Regions from separate parts of the Candidatus Pantoea soli genome, predicted to be linked through region 1. Evidence: predicted binding sites of a transcription regulator. Region 1 holds the regulator's gene; each other region holds the start of a gene.

The links. Region 1 encodes PurR, which represses purine synthesis genes. Its sites were predicted from a motif close to CANGCAAACGTTTGCNTG; they were not measured.
Positions count from the first base shown of each region.
Region 2: a site for PurR is predicted at 1,549-1,566, ahead of guaB (IMP dehydrogenase). Genes of this name have one in related genera too.
Region 3: a site for PurR is predicted at 3,221-3,238, ahead of purE (5-(carboxyamino)imidazole ribonucleotide mutase). Genes of this name have one in related genera too.
Region 4: a site for PurR is predicted at 4,067-4,084, ahead of D8B20_RS17105 (nucleobase:cation symporter-2 family protein). Genes of this name have one in related genera too.

Region 1 covers NZ_CP032702.1:1,657,451-1,664,701, reverse strand. The annotation lists gene rnt (ribonuclease T) at 1-288, shown strand, start outside; gene D8B20_RS07770 (Grx4 family monothiol glutaredoxin) at 346-678, opposite strand; gene D8B20_RS07765 (C40 family peptidase) at 1,045-1,836, shown strand; gene cydH (cytochrome bd-I oxidase subunit CydH) at 1,900-1,989, opposite strand; gene purR (HTH-type transcriptional repressor PurR) at 2,263-3,288, shown strand; gene punR (DNA-binding transcriptional activator PunR) at 3,285-4,196, opposite strand; gene punC (purine nucleoside transporter PunC) at 4,306-5,508, shown strand; gene cfa (cyclopropane fatty acyl phospholipid synthase) at 5,820-6,968, shown strand; gene D8B20_RS07735 (riboflavin synthase subunit alpha) at 7,020-7,251, opposite strand, start outside.
Region 2 covers NZ_CP032702.1:2,706,087-2,713,337, reverse strand. The annotation lists gene D8B20_RS12655 (M4 family metallopeptidase) at 1-15, opposite strand, end outside; gene xseA (exodeoxyribonuclease VII large subunit) at 87-1,457, opposite strand; gene guaB (IMP dehydrogenase) at 1,626-3,092, shown strand; gene guaA (glutamine-hydrolyzing GMP synthase) at 3,165-4,745, shown strand; gene D8B20_RS12635 (dTDP-4-amino-4,6-dideoxyglucose formyltransferase) at 4,945-5,730, opposite strand; gene D8B20_RS12630 (hypothetical protein) at 6,265-6,639, shown strand; gene D8B20_RS12625 (DUF3750 domain-containing protein) at 6,751-7,251, shown strand, end outside.
Region 3 covers NZ_CP032702.1:1,064,200-1,071,450, forward strand. The annotation lists gene ybbP (putative ABC transporter permease subunit YbbP) at 1-1,445, shown strand, start outside; gene purK (5-(carboxyamino)imidazole ribonucleotide synthase) at 1,566-2,630, opposite strand; gene purE (5-(carboxyamino)imidazole ribonucleotide mutase) at 2,627-3,136, opposite strand; gene D8B20_RS04885 (UDP-2,3-diacylglucosamine diphosphatase) at 3,269-3,985, opposite strand; gene ppiB (peptidylprolyl isomerase B) at 3,985-4,479, opposite strand; gene cysS (cysteine--tRNA ligase) at 4,696-6,081, shown strand; gene ybcJ (ribosome-associated protein YbcJ) at 6,207-6,419, opposite strand; gene folD (bifunctional methylenetetrahydrofolate dehydrogenase/methenyltetrahydrofolate cyclohydrolase FolD) at 6,419-7,251, opposite strand, start outside.
Region 4 covers NZ_CP032702.1:3,679,710-3,686,960, forward strand. The annotation lists gene spoT (bifunctional GTP diphosphokinase/guanosine-3',5'-bis pyrophosphate 3'-pyrophosphohydrolase) at 1-1,214, shown strand, start outside; gene trmH (tRNA (guanosine(18)-2'-O)-methyltransferase TrmH) at 1,218-1,913, shown strand; gene recG (ATP-dependent DNA helicase RecG) at 1,910-3,988, shown strand; gene D8B20_RS17105 (nucleobase:cation symporter-2 family protein) at 4,135-5,523, shown strand; gene D8B20_RS17110 (AsmA family protein) at 5,646-7,251, shown strand, end outside.

The DNA.
Region 1 (7,251 bases):
TTTCTGATGGCGGCGGCAGAGCGTGCCGGTCTGAAGCGGAATCCGTTCCATCCGTTCGCCACTTTTGATACCGCGGCGCTTAGCGGTCTGGTGCTGGGGCAAACGGTGCTGGCAAAAGCCTGTATTGCGGCGGGAATGGCGTTTGACAGCACGCAGGCGCACTCTGCCCTGTATGACACCGAGCAGACAGCCATCCTGTTTTGTGAGCTGGTGAATCGCTGGAAACGTCTGGGCGGCTGGCCGCTGGCGATGCAGGAAGCACCGGCCGAAGACGACGCCGCCCTCTGACTGCGCAGAAAAGAAAAAGGCCGACAGAGGTCGGCCTTTATAGCGCTTTCGCTTCGCTTATTCCGCTTCTTTGTGTTTCTCAGCGGTCTCTTTGATCAGTGGCTGCAGTTCGCCACGCTGGAACATTTCGACGATGATGTCGCAGCCGCCGACCAGTTCACCATCCACCCACAGCTGCGGGAATGTTGGCCAGTTAGCGTACTTAGGTAATTCAGCACGGATATCCGGATTCTGCAGGATATCCACATACGCGAAGCGCTCACCACAGGCAGACAGCGCCTGCACCGCCTGCGCAGAGAAGCCGCAGCTTGGCAGCTTTGGCGACCCTTTCATATACAGCAGGATCGGGTTTTCTGCGATCTGGCGCTGAATTTTTTCAACAGTACTCATTTTTGCCTTCCTTAATCCTTCACTTCGTGTTTGTTTATTGTAGCGACTTCGCCCCGCGACTGAAAACGGGATTTTGCCCCGCGACAGTGCGATCGCCATCTTTGTTAAGCGGATGACTGAACGATAACATTTTCATATCATTAACAGGCATTAATCAATTAATAATTAGCAATAATTTCGCTGGCTTAACCGGCTGAAATCGCTCATTTTTGCCACAAATTCAGTGCCGTAACAGATTAATGGAAAAAGCCCTTACCTTTTAGAAAAAAAGTGGATTAGAATTGCCCTGGCTCTGATTTTTGATCAGATTTTTCTAACTTTTCCGCAGCCTGTGCCTGAGCAGCCTGCTTAACCTGTAACCGGACTATGCGTTTACTGATTACGCTTTTCATACTGGCTTTTGCCCAACTGTTCGTTAATGTGGCTTCTGCATCCCCGCACACGCCGGTTAATGCCAGTCTGCAGAAGACTGAGAAAAAAAGTGCGCGTGACGATGAGCGCCGCAAGCGACGTCCGGTGAAGACCACCACAAAAAAATCCCGTCTGACGTCGGTGCAGAAATTTAAACTAAAAAAGCAGCAGAAAACCGCCACCGCACTGCAGAAAACCACCAGCCGTCGCGCCCCCCTGAAACTCAGCGGTAAAAAATATGGTCATCAGCGCCTGGCGAAAGCCGCTGCCGCGGCAGAGGCCGATGACGAGGTTCAGGGCCTGACCGGCATTAAAATGAGCAAGTCTCACCGCCTGCGCTATCAGAAAGCGCGTGAAACGGCGATGAATAAACTGATGGGACAGCTGGGTAAGCCTTATCAGTGGGGCGGCACCTCGCCGCATACCGGTTTCGATTGCAGCGGTTTGGTGTGGTACGCCTATAAAGACCTCGTCAAATTCAAACTGCCGCGCACCGCCAATGAAATGTATCATCTGCGCGATGCGGCCCCGATCAAACGCGAGCTGCTGGAGAAAGGCGATCTGGTCTTCTTCCGCATTAATAACCGCGGTGCTGCCGATCACGTCGGCGTCTATCTGGGCAACGGCAAGTTCATTCAGTCGCCGCGTACCGGTAAAGATATTCAAATCAGTGCGCTAAGCGAAGATTACTGGCAGAAACACTATGTAGGCGCGCGCCGCATGATGACACCTAAAACCATTCGCTAAGCGTTGCGTTGCGCAAGCAAGCAAAGAAAAGCCGGCGGCTGTTGCTCAGCGCCGGCTTTTTTATTAGTGCAGAATTGCCGTAAAACTGAAGGCCACAATCATCATCAGCGCCGCGACCGTGGTCATTAACGCCAGCTTCATCTCCGTACTCATCCTTGCTCCATAGCCACACTGTTATCATGGTTAAAGAATTTTCGCACAGCAACCGGCAAAAATCTCGTGTTATCCGCGCCAGCTTGCTAGAATCGCCGCCTTTCGTTGCGCAACAGGTTTTGCGCATGCTGCATTGACAGCCTGCGAACGCGTTTTCTTTGCCCCTGAAACGCCGGTTTTCCGGCCAAAACGGGGTAAAATACCCTTCGCAGACGCAAACGTTTAACAATATACTTATCAGTAAGTTGCGATAAGCCCAGGAGTACCATTCAGATGGCAACAATTAAAGATGTGGCGAAACGCGCCGGTGTCTCAACCACCACGGTTTCGCATGTCATCAACAAAACGCGCTTCGTTGCTGAAGAGACGCGCAACGCCGTATGGGAAGCGATCAAAGCACTGCACTATTCACCCAGCGCCGTGGCGCGCAGTCTGAAGGTGAACCACACCAAAACGCTGGGGCTGCTGGCCACCTCCAGCGAAGCGCCCTATTTTGCCGAGATTATCGAAGCGGTGGAAAATCACTGTTTTGACCGCGGTTATACCCTGATCCTCGGTAACGCGCATAACGACCTGCAAAAACAGCGCGCCTATCTGTCGATGATGGCGCAAAAACGCGTGGACGGGCTGCTGGTGATGTGCTCAGAGTATCCGGACGATCTGCTGCAGATGCTGGAAGAGAACCGTAACATTCCCATGGTGGTGATGGACTGGGGCGAATCGCGCGGCGATTTTACCGATACCGTGCAGGATAATGCGTTTCACGGCGGCTATCTCGCCGGACGCTATCTGATTGAGCGCGGCCACCGTGATATCGGGGCGATTCCGGGCCAGATGGAACGCAATACCGGGGGCGGACGCCACGCTGGTTTTTTACAGGCGATGCATGAAGCGGGCATTACCGTGCGTCAGGAGTGGATTGTGCAGGGCGACTTTGAGCCGGAATCCGGTTATCAGGCGATGCAGCAGATCCTCAACCAGAAGCAGCGCCCTACTGCCGTGTTCTGCGGCGGTGACATCATGGCGATGGGCGCAATCTGTGCGGCTGATGAGATGGGGCTGCGCGTGCCGCAGGATATTTCCGTCATCGGTTACGATAACGTGCGCAACGCGCGCTACTTCACGCCCGCGCTGACCACGGTCCATCAGCCCAAAGCCCAGCTGGGGGAAAAAGCGCTTGAGATGCTGCTGGATCGCATTACCAGCAAGCGCGAAGAGCCGCAAACCATTGAAGTGCAGCCTACGCTGATTGAACGCCGTTCGGTCGCGGATGGCCCGTTCCGCGACTATCGCCGTTAAGTGCGCGTCTCGCTGAGCCATTCCTGGTTCAGCGTTTCCGCATCCCCCAGATAACTCAGCAGCCAGTCCAGCGCCGGTGAGTCACCCTGTTCTGACCAGCTGACACAGCAGGGGCTGTCCGGAAAAGCCTGCGGCAGCGTCAGTTCCGTCAGGGCGCCGCTGTCCAGCAGCGGCCGCGCTAAATGGCCGGGGATCATGCCCACGCACAAGCCGGCCTGCAGACAGTCCAGCCCGGTTTCCCACTCCGGCACCACCAGCCGGCGCTGGTTATCCAGCGTCCAGGTCATGCGGCGCGGTAAGGCGCGCGAGGTGTCTTCCAGCACCAGCGACGGCCAGGCGCGCAGCGTCTCGTCGTCAAGCTGTGTGCTGCCAGCCAGCGGGTGATCGGGGCTGACCACGCAGCGCCAGTTAAGCGCCCCCATATCCTGAAAGGCAAAACGACCGCCCACCGGAATCGCCTGCGTCGCGCCAATCGCCACGTCAACGCGCCCGTCAGCCAGCGCATCCCACACGCCGTTGAACACTTCGTAACTGATGATCAACTCCATATCGGGAAAATGACGATAAAAATCCTTCACCAGCTGTCGCGTACGCTGCGGTTTGACAATGCAGTCCACGGCGATACTCAGCTGACCGCGCCAGCCGTTGGCCAGCTGCTGACACTGGCGGCGGGTTGCCAGCATTTTTTTGATAACAGATCGTCCTTCGCGCACAAAATGCTCGCCAGCCGGCGTCAGCACCACTTCCCGGTGCTGGCGTTCAAACAGCGGCACCGCCAGCCAGCTTTCCAGCTGGCGCACGGTATAGCTGATGGCAGAAGGCACGCGGTGCAGCTCCTGCGCTGCGGCGCTGAAGCTGCCCGTGCGCGCAACCGCATCGGCCACTTCCAAAGCGTATTCAGACCACATTTTTTTGCCTGCAAAAATTTTGATAGCACAATGCAAATATTAGCGTTTCACAAAGCTGGCTGCACCCTTTTACACTGCCCGCCGTTCACCCTGTCGAATGAGAATCACTATGTTGTCATCAAAAGGATTTCTGCCCTATCTGGCCGTGCTGAGTATGCTTGGCTTTCTCGCCACGGATATGTATCTGCCAGCGTTTGGCGATATGCAGCGCGATTTCGCGACCGCCCCCGGTACCATCAGTGCCAGCCTCAGTGTGTTCCTGGGCGGCTTTGCCTGTGCTCAGGTATTGTGGGGTGCCCTGTCAGACCGCATTGGCCGCAAACCGGTGCTGCTGGCTGGCCTGACGCTGTTTGCCGTCAGTTGCCTCGCGATGTTGTGGGTCAGCGATGTCTGGCTGATGCTGGCGCTGCGCTTTATCCAGGCGGTTGGCGTGTGTGCGGCAGCGGTGAGCTGGCAGGCGCTGGTGGTCGATCGCTATCCGAAAGCGCAGGCCAATAAAGTGTTCGCCACGATTATGCCCCTGGTTGCGCTCTCACCGGCGCTGGCACCGCTGCTGGGTGCCTGGCTGATGAATCATTTTGACTGGCGTACGATTTTTCTGGTGCTGGCGCTGGTGACCGGCGTGCTGCTATGCGGCACGCTGCGCCTGCGCGCGCCTGCGCCGCAGCAGCGCGATCGGGGCGAGCAGCCCGGCTGGCTCACGCTGCTCGCTGCCCGGGTTTACAGCGGTAATGTGCTGATTTACTCCGCCTGTTCAGCCAGCTTTTTTGCCTGGCTGACCGGTTCCCCCTTTATCCTCGCTGCGGCGGGGCTGAGTCCGGCTGACATCGGCCTGAGCTACATTCCGCAGACCATCGCCTTCCTCGTCGGCGGCTTTGGCTGCCGCGCGCTGCTGAATCGTTTTCAGGGTGCACAGCTGCTGCCGTGGCTGCTGCTGGTTTACAGCCTGAGCATCATCAGCCTGTTCGCCGTGGCGCTGCTGCCTGCGCCACCACTGGCTGGCCTGCTGCTACCGTTCTGTGGTATGGCGCTGGCTAACGGCGCGATTTACCCGATTGTGGTTGCCAGCGCGCTGGCCCCGTTCCCACAGGCCACCGGCAAAGCGGCCGGCCTGCAGAACCTGCTGCAGCTTGGTCTCTGTTTTCTGGCCAGCCTGATTGTCTCATCCGGCCTGCAACATGCGCTGTATCACACTACACTGGTAATGGTGATCACTGTCGCACTGGCGTGGGCAGGCTATCTCTGGCAACGTACCGCTGTCGCACAAAGTGACGTTGCTGACCCTGCCCGCCCCTGCGAAGATACGCTTTGATGCAACGCTTATCGTTAGCATGATAACGATAAGCCGTTGAATATTGACCCACGTGAGCATATACTCGGTGGGTCAGCATTTCTGTAACAAATCAATAACATAATTGCCTTATTTATTCGCGACTCTGTCGCTGGGATGGCGTCTGCGCGGGCATCTTTCTGCGATGCTGTGCCGGACATTTCTGTTGAGATCTCTACCTCTGTAAAACGTCGACTATCTGGCGCACGGATCTTCCGTGAGTTCTCTCACAGGCCTGGGGAATTTGACTATTCTCTTTCTCAGGTTTAAATCGGAAAGGTGATGGAGAAGCTATGAGTTCATCGTGTATAGAAGAAGTGAGCCTTGAAGAAAACCAATGGTTTCGTATCGCCCATGAGCTGCTGGAGCGGGCAGATATCCACATCAATGGCACACGCCCCTGGGATATTCAGGTAAAACATCCGGATTTTTTTAAACGGGTCCTGCAGGAGGGATCGCTGGGCCTTGGCGAGAGTTACATGGACGGCTGGTGGGAGTGTGAGCGTCTCGACATGTTCTTCCATCGGGCGCTGAAGCATCATCTGGATAAACAGCTTCCCCACCATTTCAAAGATACCCTGCGCATCGCCGCAGCGCGCCTGACCAACCTGCAGTCGAAAAAGCGCGCCTGGATTGTGGGTAAAGAGCATTACGACCTGGGCAATGACCTGTTCGCCCTGATGCTGGATCCCTTCATGCAATACTCCTGCGGCTACTGGAAAAGCGCTGAGACGCTGGAGCAGGCGCAGCAGGCAAAACTTGATATGATTTGCCGCAAGCTGCAGCTGGCGCCGGGCATGACGCTGCTGGATATCGGCTGCGGCTGGGGCGGTCTGGCGGAGTTTGCCGCGCGCCATTACGGCGTTAAAGTGCATGGCGTCACTATTTCCGCTGAACAGCAGCGCATGGCGCAACAGCGCTGTGCCGGGCTGGACGTCACCATCCTGCTGCAGGATTATCGCGATCTGAATCAGCAGTTCGACCGCATCGTTTCAGTGGGCATGTTTGAGCACGTCGGGCCGAAAAATTACGCCACCTATTTTGACGTGGTCGATCGCAACCTGAAGCCGGACGGCCTGTTCCTGCTGCACACCATTGGTGCTATCCGGACAGATATGAATGTGGACCCGTGGATCGATAAGTATATTTTCCCCAACGGCTGCCTGCCGTCGGTGCGCCAGATTGCCGATGCCAGCGAATCGCATTTTATCATGGAAGACTGGCACAACTTCGGTGCTGACTACGACACCACGCTGATGGCCTGGCACACGCGCTTCCAGGCGGCGTGGCCGCAGCTGGCGGAAAAGTACGGCGAGCGCTTTAAACGCATGTTCACCTACTACCTCAATGCCTGCGCGGGCGCCTTTCGGGCGCGCGATATTCAGCTGTGGCAGGTGGTGTTCAGTCGCGGTACGGAAGGCGGACTGCGCGTTGCGCGCTAGTCGCAGCATTCACATGAATAAAGGCGCGGGGAGCGCCTTTTTTTATGGCGTTTATTCCGCCGCATCCGGCTGAATCTGTGACATCATCGCCGCCGCATCGCGCTGAGCCAGCACGCGCTCAACGGTATCGACAATCGCCTGGGTGTGCGGATCGATTTCGATGTTCACGCGGTGCCCCAGCTTTTTGGCGCCAAGCGTGGTGCGCTCCAGCGTTTCCGGGATCAGATGCACACAGAATTTGCTTTTTGTCACATCGCCCACCGTCAGGCTGATGCCGTCAATG
Region 2 (7,251 bases), 1.0 Mb from region 1:
AACGCTGTAAGTCATGTCTAACTCCCATTAACGATCCTGATGGAAGTATAGACGGGTCCGCGCAGGCTGGCGGTCCGTTTACCGTATTACGACGATTTACGGCGGCGCTTTTTTTCCGGCTGCAGCGCGGTGACTGCGCTCTCAACCCAGCCATCATCCAGCCGGGTACGCAGCACATCACCGGGTTGCAGCTGAGCGGTTTTTTTCACGACCAGGCCGCGGGTGTCGGTGGTGACGCTGAAGCCGCGTGCCAGCGTTGCCAGCGGGCTGACGGCTTCCAGCTGCGCCGCCAGTGCGCCAAAGCGCTGCCGGTTATGGCTGAGCTGCTTTTCCAGCCCCTGCTGTAAACGATAGTGCCACTGCTGCAGCTGCTGCTGCGCGCGCAGAATGCGCCCCTGCGGCTGCTGGTGGTTGAGACGCTGGACCAGACGTTCCTGCTGAAGACGGGCGCTGCGCAACCGCAGTTCCATCGCCTCATTCAGACGGCGCTGCAGCTGAAACAGCGCCGTCTGCTGGCGGGCCAGCCGCAGCTGCGGATGCTGCTGCTGCAGGCGATGCTGCAGACGCGTAAAGCGGCGCTGCTGCTGCGCCACATAATAATCCATTGCCATTTCCAGGCGCTGCTGCTGTGACTGCAGGCGGCGCAGCAGTTCAAGCTGATTACGGCTGACCAGCTCGGCCGCCGCCGACGGTGTCGGCGCGCGCAGGTCAGCGACAAAATCGGCGATGGTGATGTCCGTTTCATGGCCCACCGCGCTGACGATTGGCAGGCGGCTGGCAAAAATGGCCCGCGCCACGCGCTCGTCGTTGAAGCTCCATAAATCTTCCAGCGAACCGCCGCCGCGACCGACGATCAGCACATCACACTCATTGCGCTGGTTGGCCAGTTCAATGGCGCGCACGATTGCCGCCGGCGCGTCCACGCCCTGTACCACGGTGGGGTAGATCACCACCGGCAGCGAGGGATCGCGGCGGTGCAGCACGCGCAATACGTCATGCAGCGCCGCCCCGGTGGCAGAGGTGATAACGCCGACCTGGCGCGCCGGTTCCGGCAGCGGCTGTTTATAATGCTGATCGAACAGGCCTTCCGCCGCCAGGCGGGTTTTAAGCTGTTCGAACTGCTGCTGCAGCAGGCCTTCGCCCGCCGGATGCATACTTTCAATGATCAGCTGGTAGTCGCCGCGCGGCTCATACAGCGTGATGCTGGCACGCACCAGCACCTGCTGACCATGCTGCGGGCGGAAGCTGACGCGACGATTGCTGTTACGGAACATGGCACAGCGTACCTGTGCGCCATCGTCTTTCAGCGTAAAGTACCAGTGACCGGAGGCCGGCTGGGTAAAATTCGAGATCTCAGCGCTGAGCCACACCAGGCCCATCTCATTTTCCAGCAGCTGACGCACCGTGGTGTTCAGACGGCTGACGGTAAAAATACTGGCGGTTGGCGGTAGCGACATGTGATGAGGATCAAATTTTAAATCAGAGGGTTAATTAACCGATACTACATGGCTGTCCCACAGGATCAAGCGCTTTTCCTAAAAAACACTGGAGGCAATCGATTTCGGCCTGTATAATGCCGCGGCAATATTTTATCTGTTTTCAACGCCCCAGGTGGAGATATTGCAATGTTAAGAATCGCGAAAGAAGCCCTCACATTTGACGACGTCCTGCTCGTTCCCGCTCACTCCACTGTTCTTCCCAACACGGCTGACCTCAGCACCCAACTGACTAAAAACATTCGCCTCAATATTCCAATGCTCTCCGCAGCGATGGACACCGTGACCGAAGCGGGTCTGGCGATTGCGCTGGCGCAGGAAGGCGGTCTGGGCTTTATCCATAAAAATATGTCGATTGAGCGTCAGGCTGACGAAGTCCGCAAAGTGAAGAAGCACGAAAGCGGCGTGGTCACGGAGCCACAGACCGTACTGCCTACCACGACGCTGGCGGAAGTGAAAGCGCTGACTGAGCGCAACGGGTTTGCCGGTTATCCGGTGGTGAACGCCAGTAATGAACTGGTGGGCATCATTACCGGCCGTGACGTGCGTTTCGTTACCGATCTGACGCAGCCTGTAACCGCCGTGATGACGCCAAAAGAGCGCCTGGTCACGGTGAAAGAGGGTGAAGCGCGTGATGTGGTGCTGCAGAAAATGCACGAAAAGCGCGTGGAAAAAGCGCTGGTCGTGGATGACAGCTTCCACCTGCTGGGCATGATTACGGTTAAAGACTTCCAGAAAGCAGAACGTAAACCTAACGCCTGTAAAGATGCGCAGGGCCGTCTGCGCGTAGGCGCAGCCGTGGGTGCCGGTGCCGGTAACGAAGAGCGCGTGGATGCGCTGGTCGCCGCGGGCGTCGACGTGCTGCTGATTGACTCTTCGCATGGTCACTCTGAGGGTGTGCTGCAGCGTATCCGCGAAACCCGCGCCAAATATCCGGATCTGGAAATTATTGGCGGCAACGTGGCAACCGGCGCAGGCGCACTGGCACTGGCAAATGCCGGCGTCAGCGCGGTGAAAGTGGGCATCGGCCCGGGCTCTATCTGCACCACCCGTATCGTAACCGGCGTGGGCGTACCGCAGATCACCGCCGTTTCTGATGCGGTTGCCGCACTGGAAGGCACCGGTATTCCGGTGATTGCCGATGGCGGTATCCGCTTCTCCGGTGATATCGCCAAAGCCATCGCCGCGGGTGCCGCTGCCGTGATGGTGGGATCTATGCTGGCGGGTACCGAAGAATCACCGGGCGAAATCGAGTTGTATCAGGGCCGTGCCTTTAAATCTTACCGTGGTATGGGTTCCCTCGGCGCGATGTCCAAAGGCTCGTCTGACCGTTACTTCCAGAGCGATAACGCCGCGGACAAACTGGTGCCGGAAGGGATCGAAGGGCGCGTGGCCTATAAAGGCCGTCTGAAAGAGATCGTGCATCAGCAGATGGGCGGCCTGCGCTCCTGCATGGGGCTGACCGGTTGCCCGACCATCGATGACCTGCGTACCAAAGCGGAGTTTGTTCGTATCAGCGGGGCCGGCATCAACGAAAGCCACGTGCATGACGTGACCATCACCAAAGAGTCACCAAACTACCGCATGGGTTCCTGATCCCATAAGATTTCCCGCCCGGCACCAGCCGGGCGCTTTTATGTTTAAGTCCATCCCAATGGAAATGCCTCAATGACCACTGAAAATATTCATAAACATCGCATTTTGATCCTCGATTTTGGTTCTCAGTATACGCAGCTGGTCGCGCGCCGCGTGCGTGAGCTGGGCGTCTACTGCGAACTCTGGGCGTGGGATGTCACCGAAGAGCAAATCCGCCAGTTCAACCCGAACGGCATCATCCTTTCCGGCGGTCCGGAGAGCACCACCGAGCTGAACAGCCCGCGTGCGCCGGAATACGTCTTTAACGCCGGCGTGCCGGTTCTGGGCGTGTGCTATGGCATGCAGACCATGGCGATGCAGCTGGGCGGTAAAGTGGAAGGCTCAAACGAGCGTGAATTTGGTTACGCGCAGGTTGAAGTGACCACCCAGAGCGCGCTGGTGCGAGATATCGAAGACGCCATCAGCGCGGCAGGCAAACCGCTGCTCGACGTGTGGATGAGCCACGGCGATAAAGTGACCGCGATTCCGGCGGATTTCGTTACCGTCGCCAGCACAGAGACCTGTCCGTTCGCCATTATGGCCAACGAAGAGAAGAAATTTTACGGCGTGCAGTTCCACCCGGAAGTGACGCACACCCGTCAGGGCCTGCGCATGCTGGAACGCTTTGTGCGCGATATCTGCGGCTGCGAAGCGCTGTGGACCCCGGCAAAAATCATTGAAGATGCGGTTGAGCGCATCCGTGAGCAGGTTGGCAATGACAAAGTGATCCTTGGCCTGTCCGGCGGCGTTGACTCTTCCGTTACCGCGATGCTGCTGCACCGTGCGATTGGCGAGCGCCTGACCTGCGTCTTCGTGGACAACGGTTTGCTGCGTCTGAACGAAGCGGAGCAGGTCATGGACATGTTCGGCGACCACTTCGGTCTGAACATTGTGCATGTGCCGGCGGAAGCACGCTTCCTTGATGCGCTGGCGGGCGAGAACGATCCGGAAGCCAAGCGTAAAATCATCGGTCGCGTATTCGTTGAAGTGTTCGATGAAGAAGCGCTGAAGCTGACCGAAGTGAAATGGCTGGCGCAGGGCACCATCTATCCTGACGTCATTGAATCTGCGGCTTCGGCCACCGGCAAAGCGCATGTCATCAAATCTCACCACAACGTTGGCGGCCTGCCGAAAGAGATGAAGATGGGACTGGTGGAGCCGCTGAAAGAGCTGTTCAAAGATGAAGTGCGCAAAATCGGTCTGGAACTGGGACTGCCGTACGATATGCTGTATCGCCATCCGTTCCCGGGCCCGGGGCTGGGCGTGCGCGTACTGGGCGAAGTGAAAAAAGAGTATTGCGATCTGCTGCGCCGCGCCGACGCCATCTTCATTGAAGAGCTGCGTAAAGCGGACCTCTACAATAAAGTCAGCCAGGCCTTTACCGTGTTCCTGCCGGTGCGTTCTGTCGGCGTGATGGGCGATGGCCGTAAATATGACTGGGTGGTATCCCTGCGTGCGGTGGAAACCATCGACTTCATGACCGCGCACTGGGCGCACCTGCCGTACGATTTCCTCGGCCGCGTTTCCAACCGCATCATCAACGAAGTCAACGGCATCTCACGCGTGGTTTACGATATCTCCGGTAAGCCACCGGCGACGATTGAGTGGGAATAATCCCTCAGCCGTATCGCACTCAGCCCGCTCTCCAGCGGGCTTTTTTATGATTTCTTTAATGGATAACCGATCCCGGTATGATGAATCCCAAAGCGGGAAGAGATAAACCGGTACTGCAGAAACCTTCAACCACGTGATTGCAGCCCAGCCCAGGCGACGGGCGGGAGCGCACTCTGCCAGCCAGAGCGGCAACAGGTATTTATTTGTCTTCTTCTATTATGATGCGAACAAAATATTTTTTGCCGTTTTCATCCGTAAAGTAGGCGTTTTTAAAATCGCCATGCGTGGTGGCTCGCAACAGATTCAGATGTTCTTCGAGAGTGGCAACTGACGTTAAATCCAGCTTACAGAGCGCATTGTAATCCTGGATCCCGTTATAGTTTCCTTCACCCATGGGTTGTGTCGTGGTGTACTGGCCGTCAATGATATTAATGACATGCGTGTGGATCAGCGTTTTTTCCGCAGCAATCACTTTTCTGTATACATCCAGCGAGGTGTCAGATTTATCTATGTCAACGCGCTGTTGCGCAATGATTTCTCCGTGATCCACTTCAGCATCCATTAAATGCACGGTAGCGCCGACCGGCAGGCCATTTATTATTGAAAAGACCTGCGGATACCAGCCACGGTTGTAAGGGTTTAAACCCGGATGAAAATTAATACAGGTGACATTTTCGATAAGTCGTCTGGGGAATATTTGCTTGCAGTGAAGGCTAAAGACTAAATCATATTCCGCAATGATTTTTGTCACTGTCGCTTCATCTTTGACATTGATTTTTTCAGCGCCAATTTCAATCATTGGCTGCGGATGTTGATTAAAAGAGGTGTAACGGTAATCTACCTGCAACGAACGCGTGACCTGTTTATCCCTGAGTGTATTTTGCAGAAAAAGACAGAGTTCCTGATTTTCAGAAACAACAAGCAGTTTCTGCGCCGGACGTCTGGCAATGTTCTGACGGCTGTTTTGTTGCAGGTCTGTATTCATTACGCTTCCTGGTTGTGTATCGCTTTGTGATTCTACCGGGGGGACGGAACCGCGCAAAGAATTTTATTTCGGGGAAGGATTAGTACGGCTCATTTCCTGAAAAGGCGATATTAATCAAAAGATTGCTCGGTGATTTCTTACCAGGGTTAATAAAAGGACATCATCGAATTTCAGCCTGGTGGACAGGTATTGACTCGCGTTTTTTTCAATCTGTATGGACGGTGTTCCCATGCCTTTGCCAGCAGGATAAATAAACCGTTAACCGGCCCGAATAACATGTCGTCTAGATGAAACAGCTCGACCAGCCAGTGCCCTGGTTGCCGGGCGATGCGGTCAATGACACTTAAATCGTTAAGCGTCAGTCGGGAAGGAGCATCAGGCGGCACCGTTGTCCGTTGGTGCAGGAAAAAGAGATACTTAGCCGATATCGCCCATACAGACACCTGCCTTTATAGCGGTCTGTTGCCGGCTGTGGGGCCGCCACAGAACGTGTTAAAGACCGGGTTTATCACCGGCATCGCTTCAGGAGATACCATGCCGTTTCATTTCAGGCCGGTTGCACAGCAGGGCAGCAGAAAGGCACCGCGGCAAATGCTGACGCTCAGGGCGCTGCTTTTTCGCCATATGCTGCTGCTGGCGGGCATCGCGCTGATAACTTTTCTGCCGCTGATCAGCGCGCTGGGAGCGGGCTACATCGCCGGTCTGGCCGGCTGCCATCTGGATGAAGCCAGCGTGCACGCCTGCTATATCCTCGGCCGCGACGTCGGCCCGCTGCTCTCTGAACTGGGCGTGCTGGGCTGGTTTATGCTGATCACCTTCCCGGCTGGTGCGCTGCTGCTGCTGTGCTGGCTGCTTTTTTTTGCCAGAAACCTTGTCGGGTATTTACAGCAGCGTAACGCCGCAGAATAGGGCGGCGTCCGCTGCCGCACGCCGCTGCGCAGGTGGCAGCGCACCGTTGGTGAATACAGCTGCTGCGGTTTCGGCGCATGATAACGACGATTTATTCATCCGGAGCGCGGAATGCTGTCAGTTAAAATGGTTTTGCTTTCGTTTCTTGCGGTGGTGCTGCTGTCGCTGGCGGCCAGCCTGGCACAGGCCACGCGCAGCGCTGAAGCCAGCAGCGAGCGCGGCGGCTGGGCGACGGCGCGGCGTGATTCCGCCGGACTGGCACCCGATCCGCAGCGCTATGCCAGTGAAGCCATTGTGCAGGTGTACGCGGCGCCCACCTGGGGCTGGAAAGGCGTCGTGGCGGTGCATCCGTGGATTATCTTCAAGCGGGCGGGTGAAACGCGCTATAGCCGTTATGAAGTCATCAGCTGGGGCAGCGGCGATAAAGTTCGGCTGAACCGTAACCTGCCGGATGGTTACTGGTACGGCGCCCGCCCGCGGCTACTGGTAACGCATCGCGGTGCGGCGGCGGCCGCAATGATTCCGCAGATTGAAGCGGCTATCCGTTCATATCCGTGGCCCACCACCTATCGCGCCTGGCCGGGGCCGAACAGCAATACCTTTCTGGCGCAT
Region 3 (7,251 bases), 590 kb from region 1:
TGCCGGCGACGTTACCGGCGGCCAGCGGCTGGCCGTGGCTGTGGGCGATGGCAGCCATGCTGGTGATCTCCCTGCTGGTGGGCCTGCGGCCTTACCGGCTGCTGATGGCAACCCAGCCGCTGCGCGTTTTGCGCCGCGATGCCGTGGCGCGCGTCTGGCCGCTGCGATTCTATCTGCCCGCCGTTGCGCTGGTGGTGATCGCGTTGCTGGCGCTGCTGATGGGCGGCAGTAAAATGTTGTGGGCGCTGCTGGCCGGCGTGGTGATGCTGGCGCTGCTGCTGGCGCTGCTTGGCTGGGGCACGCTGCTGCTGCTGCGCCGGCTGGTGGTGCGCAATCTGGCGCTGCGGCTGGCCATCAACCGTCTGCTGCGCCAGCCGGTGATGACGCTCAGCCAGCTGGCGGCGTTTTCGCTCTCTTTTATGCTGCTGGCGCTGCTGCTGGTGATGCGCGGCGATCTGCTGGATCGCTGGCAGCAGCAGTTACCGGCCAATGCGCCCAACTATTTTTTGCTTAACCTGACGCAGCAGCAGGTACCGCAGGTGCGTGACTTTCTGGCACAGCACCAGGTGAAAGCGGAAACGTTCTACCCCATCGTGCGGGCGCGCCTTACCGAACTGAATGGTAAAGAAGCCGATCCCGGACTGGATAACGCGCTGAACCGCGAGCTGAATCTGACCTGGCAGGCCGCCAGGCCGGATCACAATCCGCTGGTGGCGGGCAGCTGGCCACCTGCCGCCGGGGAGGTATCGATGGAAGTGGAACTGGCCGATCGTCTCGGCGTGAAGCTGGGGGACACGCTGACTTTCAGCGGTGATACCCTTCAGTTCAGCGCCCGCATTAGCAGCTTACGTAAAGTGGACTGGGAGAGCCTGCGGCCAAACTTCTTCTTTATTTTTCCGCCCGGCGCGCTGGACGAGCAGCCACAAACCTGGCTGACCAGTTTTCGCATGGCAAACAATCCGGCGCTGCTGGCGCAGCTGAACCGGGCGTTTCCGACCCTGAGCCTGCTGGACGTTGGCAGCATGCTGAAACAGATCGGCCAGGTGCTGACGCAGGTAAGCCGGGCGCTGGAAATCATGGTAATACTGGTCACCGTCTGTGGCGTGCTGCTGCTTATGGCGCAGATTCAGGTTGGCATGCGTCAGCGACGCCAGGAGCTGGTGGTTTATCGCACGCTGGGTGCCAGTAAACGCCTGCTGCGCGGCACCTTATGGTGTGAATTTGCGCTGCTCGGTGTGGTTGCCGGCGTGGCGGCGGCACTGGGCGCAGAGGCGGCACTGTGGGGGCTGCAGCGGAAAATTTTTGATTTCCCGTGGCAACCCGACTGGACGCTGTGGCTGGCTCTGCCGCTGTGTGGCGCGCTGCTGCTCTCACTGTGCGGGGGCTGGCTGGGCGTGCGGTTGCTGCAGGGCAAGGCGCTGTTCCGGCGCTTTGAAGCGCCCTGAGGCCCGGTATGCCGCAGGTGAAGCGGCAGCAGATTCCGGCCTGCGTTACTGCAGGCCCGGATGATTTCACCGCGTCCTCTCCGGGCAGGAGAGGGCGGTCTCAGCGGCAACGCGCTGGCATTATAACTTTGCGACAGCCCAGGCAATGCCGGAGGCATAGGCCGGCGGCAGCAGCGGCACCAGCGCGTTTAGCGCGTCGGCGAGGCGGGATGAATCGCTGTCGGTAAGGTTCAGGTGGCCCACTTTACGTCCGGCACGTACCGCTTTGTCATACCAGTGCAGGTGGACCAGCGGCTGCTGCAGCCACGCCAGGTTGACCTCGGTGCCTATCAGGTTCACCATTACTGACGGCGCAAACACCACCGGCTGCGGCAGCGGCAGACCGAGCACTGCGCGTAAATGCAGTTCGAACTGGCTGACTGATGCGCCATTCTGCGTCCAGTGGCCGCTGTTATGCACGCGCGGTGCCAGTTCGTTGATTAACAGCCCTTCCGGCGTGACAAAACACTCCATCGCCATTACGCCGACGTAGTTCAGCGCATGCATGATAGCGCTGAGCATCGCTTCTGCCTGCTGCTGCTGAGCGGCATCAGCCTGCGGGAAGGCCACGCTGGTGCGCAGAATGCCCTCTTCATGCAGATTGTGCGTCAGCGGATAGAACACCGTGCTGCCATCCTCGCCGCGTGCGCCAACCAGCGAGACTTCACCGCTGAAGTTGATACCCTGCTCAACAATGCATTCACCGTAGCACTCCGCGGGCAGGCTGGCAGTGTCGTCCGCCCGTAAACGCCACTGGCCGCGTCCATCGTAGCCGCCGGTGCGGCGCTTCACGATGGCCAGCGCACCGAGGCGGCTGAAGACCTGCGGCCACTCGCTGCGGTCTGCCAGCAGCTGCCACGGCGCGGTAGCCAGCCCCAGCTGATCCAGCAGCTGTTTCTGCGTCAGACGATCTGCCAGACGCGGAAAAATATCGCGATTCACAAACGCCGGATGGCGCGCCAGTTCGCGCGTCAGCGCGGTTTCCGGCCAGCGCTCAATTTCAGCGGTGATGACACTCTGCGCGATCGGCAGTGCAGCCGGTTCGGCATCCAGCCCGACCGGATAGACCTTAATGCCCAGCGGCTCACCCGCCTGACGCAGCATGCGGCCCAGCTGGCCGTTGCCTAATACGCAAACCGGCTTCATACGTTACCCCGCGGGTCCGGGTTTTCCAGCACTTCATCGGTCTGCGCCTGGCGCCAGCTGGCGAGACGTGCGGCGAGGCCGCTATCGTGAATTGCCAGAATTTGCGCAGCCAGCAGTGCGGCATTGGCGGCACCGGCTTTACCGATAGCCAGCGTGCCAACCGGAATGCCGCGCGGCATCTGCACAATCGAGTAGAGGCTATCCACGCCGCTCAGGGCCGCGCTCTGTACCGGTACACCCAGCACCGGCACCAGGGTTTTGGCCGCCAGCATGCCCGGCAGGTGCGCGGCACCGCCAGCCCCGGCGATAATCACCTGAAAGCCGTTGTCGGCGGCGGTTTCCGCAAAGTGGAACAGCTTATCGGGGGTACGGTGTGCAGAGACCACTTCGACGTGGAACGGAACATCCAGGCTGGTCAGGATCTCCTCGGCGAACTGCATGGTTGCCCAGTCACTTCTGGAACCCATGACGATAGCGATACGGGCCGGGGTGGCGTTGGATGACATGCGGTCAACTCCTGTGAATAGTCAATCGAACCTGGCCGGGCGGGCAGGTAAAGAAGGGCACAGAGAATAGCATGAGATGACAGCAAGGAAAACGGTTGCGCGGGCAGAAAACGGGCATTCACGCCCGTTTCCTCAGAACGGAAATTCGATCAGGCGGACGCCGGTGGCATCCAGCTGAATCATCGAGCCCTTTTCGTGCCACGCACCCAGCACCGCGCGCTGCGCAGGCGTACCCTGCAGATCAAACTGATGGATGGCCGGACGATGCGTATGCCCATGAATCAACAGCGGCGTCTGATGACGCGCCATCGCCTCGCTCACCGCCTGCGCGTTCACATCCATGATGGCCAGCGATTTATGCTGATTGGCCTGTTTGCTGTCAGCGCGCATGCGTGCGGCAATGCGCATCCGCAGGCGTAACGGCAGGGCAAGAAACAGGCGCTGCAGCCAGCGCTGATGCACTTTCGCGCGGAAGCGTTGATAGCCGGCGTCGTCGGTGCACAGCGTATCGCCATGCATAATCAGCACCCGCTGGCCATAGCATGTCAGAACCTGCTCTTCCGGCAGCAGCGTCATGCCGCTGGCGCGCGCGAAGCGTTTGCCCAGCAGGAAATCACGATTGCCATGAATAAAATAGGTCGGCACCGGCAGGGCATGCAGGGCGGCGGCAATCTGCTGATGCAGCGGGTTTGGATCGTCGTCGCCGATCCAGGCTTCAAACAGATCGCCAAGGATGTAAAGCGCGTCGCACTGTTGCGCTTCACCCTGCAGAAAATGCAGAAAACCGGCAGTGATTGCCGGTTCTTCCTGACACAGATGTAAATCTGCGATAAACAGCGTGCGCGACATTACTCGCTGACGGTCACTTTCTGAATGATCACGTCTTCAACCGGCACGTCCTGGTGCATGCCGCTGCGGCCGGTTTTCACCGCTTTGATTTTCTCAACCACATCCATGCCTTCGACGACTTCAGCAAACACGCAGTAACCCCAGCCCTGCAGGCTTTCGTCGCGGAAGTTGAGGAAGTCGTTGTCGGCCACGTTGATGAAAAACTGTGCCGTAGCAGAATGGGGTGCCTGGGTACGTGCCATCGCCAGCGTGCCTTTGGTGTTTTTCAGGCCGTTGTTCGCTTCGTTGCGGATGTCAGCTTTGGTGGCTTTCTGCTTCATGCCTGGCTCAAAACCGCCGCCCTGAATCATAAAGCCGTTGATTACACGGTGGAAAATGGTGTTGTCGTAGAAACCTTCACGGCAGTAATCCAGGAAGTTCTGCACGGTTGCCGGCGCTTTGTCATCGAAAGTTTTGATTACGATATCGCCATGGTTCGTCTGGAAAGTGACCATTATATTCGTCCTGTGGAGGTTGTCGTCAGTGTCAACTGCCGCGCCAGCTCAGCGGCGGGGCATTTTTGTAGACGCTTCTTATATCACAATTTCCAATAACGCGTCAGTAAGCCAGCGGCAGTTGCTATCGCAGCGATGCACAAGTCGGAAAAATACGGCACAATATCCGGCTGTAAAAGAAGGCGTCTCCCGCACACGAAAAAACGGAACTGTTCAATGCTTAAGATCTATAACACCCTGAGTCGACAGAAAGAGGAATTTAAACCCATCCATGCCGGTGAAATCGGGATGTACGTGTGCGGAATCACGGTTTACGACCTCTGTCATATCGGCCACGGGCGGACCTTTGTGGCATTTGACGTGGTGGCGCGCTATCTGCGCTATGCGGGTTATAAGCTGAAATACGTGCGTAATATCACCGATATTGATGACAAAATCATCCGGCGTGCCAATGAAAACGGCGAAACCATCGAAACCCTGACTAACCGCATGATCGCCGAAATGCATAAGGATTTCGCTGCGCTGGGGATTCTGCCGCCGGATCTGGAACCGCGCGCTACCCGCCATATTGATGAGATCATTGAACTGGTGGGGCGTCTGCTGGAACGCGGCCACGCGTACGTGGCGGATAACGGCGATGTCATGTTTGATGTGATGAGCGACAAAACCTATGGCGTGCTGTCACGTCAGGATCTGGAGCAGCTGCAGGCTGGCGCACGCGTGGAAGTGGCAGAAGTGAAGCGCAACCCCATGGACTTTGTGCTGTGGAAGATGTCCAAAGCGGGTGAACCGGCGTGGCAATCGCCGTGGGGCATGGGGCGTCCGGGCTGGCACATTGAGTGTTCAGCGATGAATGGCAAACAGCTGGGCACGCACTTCGACATTCACGGCGGCGGTTCGGATCTGATGTTCCCGCATCACGAAAACGAAGTGGCGCAGTCTACCTGTGCCCACGACGGCCCGTATGTGAATTACTGGATGCACTCCGGCATGGTGATGGTGGATCGCGAGAAGATGTCCAAATCACTGGGCAACTTCTTTACGGTGCGCGACGTTCTGCAGCACTATGATGCAGAAACCGTGCGCTACTTCCTGATGTCCGGTCACTATCGCAGCCAGCTAAACTACGGCGAAGATAACCTGAACCAGGCGCGCGCGGCGCTGGAACGTCTCTACACTGCGCTGCGTCATACCGATGCCAGCGCGACGCCGGCAGGGGGCGAAGAGTTTGAGGCGCGCTTCCGCGCCGCGATGGAAGATGACTTCAACACGCCGGAGGCCTATTCGGTGTTCTTCGATATGGCGCGTGAAGTGAATCGCCTGAAAAGCGAAGACAAAACCGCAGCAGATGCGCTGGCGGCGAAGCTGCGCCAGCTGGCGGATGTGCTGGGCATCCTGCAGCAGGATCCGGAGCTGTTCCTGCAAAGCGGCGCGCAGGTGAACGACGATGAAGTGGCGGAGATTGAGCACTGGGTGAAAACCCGTGCCGATGCGCGCGCCGCGAAAGACTGGGCGCAGGCAGATATCGCGCGTGACAAGCTGAACGAACTGGGCGTCATTGTGGAAGATGGCCCGCAGGGCTCGACCTGGCGTCGTAAGTAACAACAAGGGCGAACATGATGTTCGCCCTTTTTTATGACCGGTTAAGCCCAACCTGATGGGCTTTGTCAGCGGTGATTAACCTGCTGCGCGTAGCACCGCGACAAACAAGTCAGGTGCCTTTTACGTCAGGCAACTACCGTCACGCGCTGACCGGCAAACTCCACTGTCTGACCCGGATAGATTTTGCAGCGTTTGCGCGTTTCAATTGCGCCGTCCACCCGCACTTCACCTTCATCGATCACCGCTTTGGCCTGCGCACCGCTCTCGACCCAGCCTTCCAGCTTCAGCAGATCGCACAGATCAACGTGCGCATGTTTGCCCAGAGAGAAACTCGCCATTACGCTTCCTCCGTATCGTGGTAGTGCTCACAGGCCAGCAGCGTGTTTTGAATCAGCGTGGCAACCGTCATCGGGCCGACACCGCCCGGAACCGGCGTGATATAGGCTGCGCGCTCAGCCGCCGCGTCAAAGTCCACGTCGCCGACCACTTTACCGCTTTCCAGCCGGTTGATGCCGACATCAATGACGATCGCACCTGGCTTGATCCAGTCGCCCGGGATAAAGCCAGGCTTGCCCACCGCCACCACCAGCAGATCGGCGTGCTCAACGTGATGGCGCAGATCTTTGGTAAAGCGGTGCGTCACGGTGGTGGTGCAACCGGCCAGCAGCAGTTCCATGCTCATCGGACGCCCGACAATGTTGGAGGCACCGACGACCACGGCGTTAAGGCCGTAAGTGTCGATGTTGTAGCGCTCCAGCAGCGTAACGATGCCGCGCGGCGTGCACGGACGCAGTTTCGGCGCACGCTGGCACAGGCGGCCAACGTTGTACGGATGGAAGCCATCTACGTCTTTATCCGGCGTGATACGCTCCAGCACTTTGACATTATCAATGCCTGCCGGCAGCGGCAGCTGCACCAGGATGCCGTCGATTTCACGATCGTTATTCAGCTCATCAATCAGCGCCAGCAGCGCGGATTCGCTGGTGGAGGCGGGCAGATCGTAAGAGCGTGAGACAAAGCCCACTTCATCACAGGCGCGACGTTTGCTGGCGACGTAAATCTGTGAAGCCGGGTTTTCACCGACCAGAACTACAGCCAGACCCGGCGCACGTTTACCGGCCGCCACGCGCTGCTGGACTTTTTCCGCAACCTCAAGGCGCACCTGCTGCG
Region 4 (7,251 bases), 1.7 Mb from region 1:
AGGCCAACGGCTATCAATCCTTACACACCTCCATGATTGGCCCGCACGGCGTGCCGGTTGAGGTGCAGATCCGCACCGAAGATATGGATCAGATGGCGGAAATGGGGGTGGCTGCACACTGGGCTTATAAAGAAGCCGGTGAAAGCGGCACCACGGCGCAGATTCGTGCCCAGCGCTGGCTGCAAAGCCTGCTGGAACTGCAGCAAAGCGCCGGCAGTTCGTTTGAATTTATTGAAAGCGTGAAATCAGATCTGTTCCCGGACGAAATCTACGTGTTCACGCCAGAAGGCCGCATTGTCGAACTGCCGGCCGGTGCCACACCGGTTGATTTCGCCTATGCGGTCCACACGGATATCGGCCATGCCTGCGTGGGCGCACGCGTTGACCGCCAGCCTTATCCGCTCTCCCAGGCGCTGACCAGCGGCCAGACCATCGAAATCATTACCGCACCGGGTGCGCGACCGAACGCCGCATGGCTCAACTTTGTGGTGAGTTCAAAGGCGCGGGCGAAAATCCGTCAGCTGCTGAAAAACCTTAAGCGCGAAGATTCGGTTAACCTGGGTCGCCGCCTGCTCAGTCATGCGCTGGGCGGCAGCAAAAAGCTGGCGGAGATTCCGCCGCAGAACATTCAGCAGGAACTGGAGCGCATGAAGCTCGCCAGCATTGATGATCTGCTGGCAGAAATCGGCCTCGGCAACGCCATGAGCGTGGTGGTGGCGAAAAATCTGCTGCAGTCGGGCAGCGAGACGCAGACCAGCAGCAAGCGCAGCAAAAAACTGCCGATCAAGGGCGCCGATGGCGTGCTGATTACCTTTGCCAAATGCTGTCGTCCGATTCCCGGCGATCCGATCGTTGCGCACGTCAGTCCTGGCAAAGGGCTGGTGGTGCATCACGAATCCTGCCGTAATATTCGCGGCTACCAGAAAGAGCCGGAGAAGTTTATGCCGGTGGAATGGGATAAAGTGACCGATCAGGAGTTTGTCGCGGAAATTAAGGTGGATATGTTTAACCACCAGGGCGCGCTGGCAAACCTGACGGCCGCCATCAATACCGCCGGTTCCAATATTCAGAGCCTGAATACCGAAGAGCGTGATGGCCGCGTTTACAGCGCCTTTATCCGCCTCACCGCGAACGATCGCGTCCACCTGGCGAATATCATGCGTAAGATACGCGTGATGCCGGACGTGATTAAAGTTCACCGAAATCGTAATTAGTGCATGAACGCTCAACGTTTTGCTCGTATCCAGGAGATGCTGGCCATGCGCCAGCACGATCTCACCGTCTGCATGGAGCAGGTGCACAAGCCGCATAACGTTTCGGCTGTGATTCGCACCGCGGATGCGGTCGGTATTCATGAAGTGCACGCCGTCTGGCCCAGTGTCCGCATGCGGACAATGGTGTCCGCCTCTGCCGGCAGCAATAGCTGGGTGAAGGTAAAAACCCATCGCCACATCGCCGAAGCGGTACAGCACCTGAAAGATCAGGGGATGCAGGTCCTGGCGACCAATTTGTCGCCGCAGGCCGTGGATTTCCGCGAGATCGATTACACCCGCCCTACCTGCATACTGATGGGCCAGGAGAAGACCGGCATTACCGCTGAAGCGCTGGCGCTGGCCGATCGCGACATCATTATTCCCATGGTCGGCATGGTGCAGTCGCTGAATGTCTCTGTCGCCTCTGCCCTGATTCTGTATGAAGCGCAGCGCCAGCGTCAGAACGCTGGCATGTATCGGCGACAGCACAGCCTGCTGGACGAAGAGGAACAGCAGCGCCTGCTGTTTGAGGGGGGTTATCCGGTGCTGGCGCGCGTGGCAAAGCAGAAAGGCCTGCCCTACCCGTACATTAACGCCCGCGGTGAAGTGGAAGCCGATGCCGACTGGTGGGCGACCATGCAGGCAACCGGTAAAAAATGAAAGGCCGCCTGCTGGATGCCATCCCGCTCAGTACCCTGACCGGCGTCGGTGCCAGCCAGGCGGGTAAACTGGCCCGGCTGGGCCTGTTCACCATCCAGGATCTGCTCTTGCATCTGCCGCTGCGCTACGAAGACCGCACGCAACTCTATCAGATTAACGATCTGCTGCCCGGCATCTGGGCCACTGTCGAAGGCGAAGTGCTGCACAGCGAAATCACCTTCGGCCGCCGCCGCATGCTGGTCTGCCAGATCAGCGATGGCAGCGGCATGCTGACGCTGCGCTTCTTTAATTTCAACGCCGGCATGAAAAACAGTCTGGCTCCCGGTCGCCGCGTCACGGCGTACGGCGAAATCAAGCGCGGTCAGCGCGGTGCGGAAATTATTCATCCTGAATACCGGGTGCAGGGTGAACAGGGCGGCGTCGAGCTGCAGGAGACGCTGACACCGGTGTATCCCACCACCGAAGGCATCCGCCAGGCCACGCTGCGTAATCTGACCGACCAGGCACTGACGCTGCTGGAGAGCTGCCCGATTGCCGAACTGCTGCCGCCAGAGCTGAGCGGCGGCATGATAAGCCTGCCAGAGGCCCTGCGCACGCTGCACCGGCCGCCGCCGGATTTACGCCTGAGCGAGCTGGAAACCGGTCGTCATCCGGCGCAAAAGCGGCTGATTCTGGAAGAGCTGCTGGCGCATAATCTCAGTATGCTGGCGGTCCGCGCAGGCGCACAGCGTCATCATGCGCTGCCGCTGCCAGCCTGCCATACGCTGGCCGATAAGCTGCTGGCGGCGCTGCCCTTCTCACCCACCGGTGCGCAGCAGCGCGTGGTTGCTGAGATTGAGCGCGATCTGGCAAAAGATTACCCCATGATGCGACTGGTTCAGGGCGATGTCGGCTCCGGCAAAACGCTGGTTGCCGCACTGGCGGCGCTGAATGTCATTGCCCACGGCAAGCAGGTGGCGCTGATGGCTCCGACCGAATTGCTGGCCGAACAGCACGCGAATAACTTCCGTCAGTGGTTTGCACCGCTTGGCATTAACGTTGGCTGGCTGGCCGGTAAGCAGAAGGGCAAAGCACGCGAAGCGCAGCAGGAGGCGATTGCCCGTGGCGAGGTGGCAATGGTGGTCGGCACGCATGCGCTGTTCCAGGAGCAGGTGAAGTTTAATGGCATGGCGCTGGTGATCATTGATGAACAGCACCGCTTTGGTGTGCATCAGCGTCTGGCGCTGTGGGAGAAAGGCGAAGAGCAGGGCTTCCATCCGCATCAGCTGATCATGACCGCAACGCCGATTCCGCGCACGCTGGCGATGACTGCCTATGCCGATCTGGATACTTCTACCATTGATGAATTGCCGCCGGGCCGTACGCCGGTGACCACCGTGGCGATTCCGGACAGCCGCCGCAGCGAGATTATCGCGCGCGTACAGAGCGCCTGTCATGAAGGTCGCCAGGCTTACTGGGTTTGCACGCTGATTGATGAATCAGACGTGCTGGAAGCGCAGGCCGCGGAAGTCACCTGGCAGGAGCTAAAAGAGGCGCTGCCGGATTTGCAGGTCGGTCTGGTGCATGGTCGCATGAAGCCGGCAGAAAAGCAGGCAGTGATGGCCGCGTTCAAAGCCAATACGATTCAGCTTCTGGTCGCTACCACGGTGATTGAAGTGGGCGTGGACGTGCCAAACGCCAGTCTGATGATCATTGAAAACCCGGAACGTCTCGGGCTGGCGCAGCTGCATCAGCTGCGCGGGCGCGTAGGCCGCGGCGCCGTTGCGTCACACTGCGTGCTGCTCTACAAAGCGCCGCTGAGCAAAACCGCACAGAAACGCCTGCAGGTACTGCGCGACAGCAATGACGGCTTTGTCATTGCCCAGCACGACCTCGAAATTCGCGGTCCGGGTGAGCTGCTTGGCACGCGCCAGACCGGCAACGCCGAATTTAAGGTCGCGGATCTGCTGCGCGATCAGAGCATGATCCCCGAAGTGCAGCGCGTGGCGCGCCACATCCACCAGCACTACCCCGAACAGGCGCAGGCGCTGATCGAACGCTGGCTTCCGGAGACCGAACGCTACAGTAACGCGTAACTGCGACTCTTTCCCTGCGTCTTTCCCCCTTATCGCATACCCTTCTCTGCCTGCCTGACATATGTGTCCGCCGCCCTACAAGCAAACGATTGCTTTCACAACGCAACCGTTTAAAATCGCCACTTTGCTGTTACTGAGATCCCACCATGTCCGTCGATACCGCTGAAACCCGCCAGTCTGCCAGCGTGGCAGGTCAGGCAAAAACTGAGCTGATTTACCGCCTTGAAGATCGTCCGCCACTGCCGCAGACACTGTTCGCTGCCTGCCAGCACCTGCTGGCCATGTTCGTGGCGGTGATAACGCCTGCGCTGCTGATTTGTCAGGCACTTGGCCTGCCGGCCCGGGATACGCAGCACATCATCAGCATGTCGCTGTTTGCCTCCGGTGTCGCATCGCTTCTGCAAATCAAAACCTGGGGGCCGGTGGGCTCCGGGCTGCTGTCGATTCAGGGCACCAGCTTTAACTTTGTCACGCCGCTCATCATGGGTGGCATGGCGCTGAAAAATGGCGGAGCAGACGTGCCAACCATGATGGCCGCGCTGTTTGGCACGCTGATGGTGGCGTCCTGTACGGAAATGGTGTTGTCGCGCGTGCTGCACCTGGCGCGCCGCATCATTACCCCGCTGGTTTCAGGCGTGGTGGTGATGATTATCGGCCTGTCACTGATTCAGGTTGGCCTGACGTCTATCGGCGGCGGATTTGCGGCCATAAACGATCACACCTTTGGCGCACCTGCAAATCTGCTGCTGGCCGGTGCGGTGCTGCTGGTGATTATTCTGCTGAACCGCCAGCGTAATCCTTACCTGCGCGTCGCATCGCTGGTGATTGCCATGGCCGTGGGTTATGCGCTGGCCTGGGCGCTGGATATGCTGCCTGCCAGCCACCCCGCCGGCGAACAGCCGCTGATCGCGGTGCCGGCGCCGCTCTACTACGGCCTGGGGTTTGACTGGAATCTGCTGATCCCACTGATGCTGGTGTTTATGGTGACGTCGCTGGAGACTATCGGCGATATCACCGCCACCTCCGATGTCTCTGAACAGCCGGTCAGCGGCCCGCTGTACATGAAGCGTCTGAAAGGTGGCGTGCTGGCAAATGGCCTTAACTCGTGCGTGTCCGCCCTGTTTAACACCTTCCCGAACTCCTGCTTCGGCCAGAATAATGGCGTTATCCAGCTGACCGGCGTCGCCAGCCGCTATGTCGGCTTTGTCGTGGCGCTGATGCTGATAGTGCTGGGGCTGTTTCCGGCGGTCAGCGGCTTTGTGCAGCACATTCCCGAACCGGTGCTCGGCGGTGCCACCCTTGTCATGTTTGGCACCATTGCCGCCTCGGGCGTGCGCATCGTCGCGCGCGAGCCACTGAACCGCCGCGCCATTATGATTATTGCGCTGTCACTGGCTGTCGGGCTGGGCGTCTCGCAGCAGCCGCTGATCCTGCAGTTTGCGCCGGACTGGCTGAAAACGCTGCTCTCTTCCGGCATCGCCGCAGGCGGTCTTACCGCGATTGTGCTGAATCTGATCTTCCCGCAGGAACACTGACCGGTACGGGCAGGCTGCGGCCTGCCTGCTATTTATCCGCTTTTACATCCAGGCTGTTGAGCTGTAACGGTAATTCAGGCATAACAACCACTCACCGGAAAATATCGGGATGGATGGATGCAATGAAATTTTTAGGCAAGTTTTTCCTTACCTTGTTACTGCTGATTTTGCTGGCGCTGGTGATCCTCTACGTGCTGTTGCAAACGCAGTGGGGCGCGGGCTGGTTTAGCCGTTGGGTAAGCGATAAAACCGCCTGGCATCTCTCGCTCAGTAAAATTGAGCACAACTTCTCCTCGCCCTCGCATATCATCCTGGATGATTTCAGCTTCGGCCATGATGGCCAGCCCGCCGTGCTGGTGGCGAAGCGCGTTGACCTGGGGCTGGCGCTGGTCCAGTTCAGCGATCCGCTGCATTTTGCCAGCATTGAGGTGCGCGACGGTGAGATCAATCTTGCCAACCAGACACCGCAGACCACGCTGCCGGTACAGGCTAACCGGCTGCAGCTGAACAATGTGCGTATTGAAAGCCCGCACAGCGCCCTGCCGCTGTCAGCACAGCGCGTCAACGGCGGTATTGTGCCGTGGAAACCCATTGCCAGCGATATGCTTGGCAGCGATGCGCAGTTTCAGATGAGCGCCGCTGCCCTGACGCTGAACGGCGTTGCCGGTAGCAACGTGCTGTTGCAGGGCAGCGTGGCAAAACATCGCCTGATGCTGACCAATATCGGTGCCGACCTGGCACGCGGTTCCCTGACTGGCCGGGCAGAGCGCGATGCCCAGGGCAACTGGCTAATCGGCCAGCTGCGCCTCAACGATATCCGCCTGCAGACGCAGCAGACACTGAGCCACTTCCTGAGCCCGCTGCGCGACGTGCCTTCCGTGCGCATCAACCGGCTGGATATGACCGATGCACGTCTGCAGGGGCCGGACTGGGCGGTAACTGACCTGGATTTGACGCTGAAAAATATCACCCTGCGCGGCGATGACTGGCAGAGCGATGATGGCTCACTGGCGATGAACGCCGGTAACTTTATTGATGGCAGCCTTGAACTGAACGATCCGATTGTGAATGCCGCATTCTCTGCGCAGGGCATTGAGCTGACGCAGTTCAGTTCGCGCTGGGTGAATGGTGTAATTCGCGCCAGCGGTCGCTGGACACGCAGTGACAGGCGACTGACGCTGGATGAGCTGGCGCTGGCCGGTCTGGAGTATACCCTGCCGCAGAACTGGCGTGATCGCTGGCAGGCCGCGCTGCCGGAATGGCTCGACAGCGTACTAGTGAAACGGGCTACCGCTAATCGCAATCTGATTATTGATATTAATCCGGCTTTCCCGTTCCAGATGACGTCGCTGGACGGCAGTGCGGATAACCTGCTGCTGGCGCGCCAGCATCAGTGGGGTATCTGGTCCGGTAAAGTCAGCGTGAACGCGGCGGAAGCCACCTTTAACCGCACCGATTTGCGCCATCCTTCGCTGACGCTCAGCGCCAGTGACGATCAGATTCAGGTCAGCGAGATGAGTGCGTTTAACGGCAACGGGCTGCTGGAAGGCACCGCCACCGTGGGTCAGACGCCGCAGCGTCCGCTAACGCTGAACCTGAAAGGCCAGGCGGTGCCGGCCAATGTGCTGGAGAACTGGGGCTGGCCGGCGCTGCTGCTGAACGGCAACAGTAACCTGCAGCTGCAGCTGAAAGCGTCCCTCAGCGCCACCACCCCGCTGCGCAACAGCG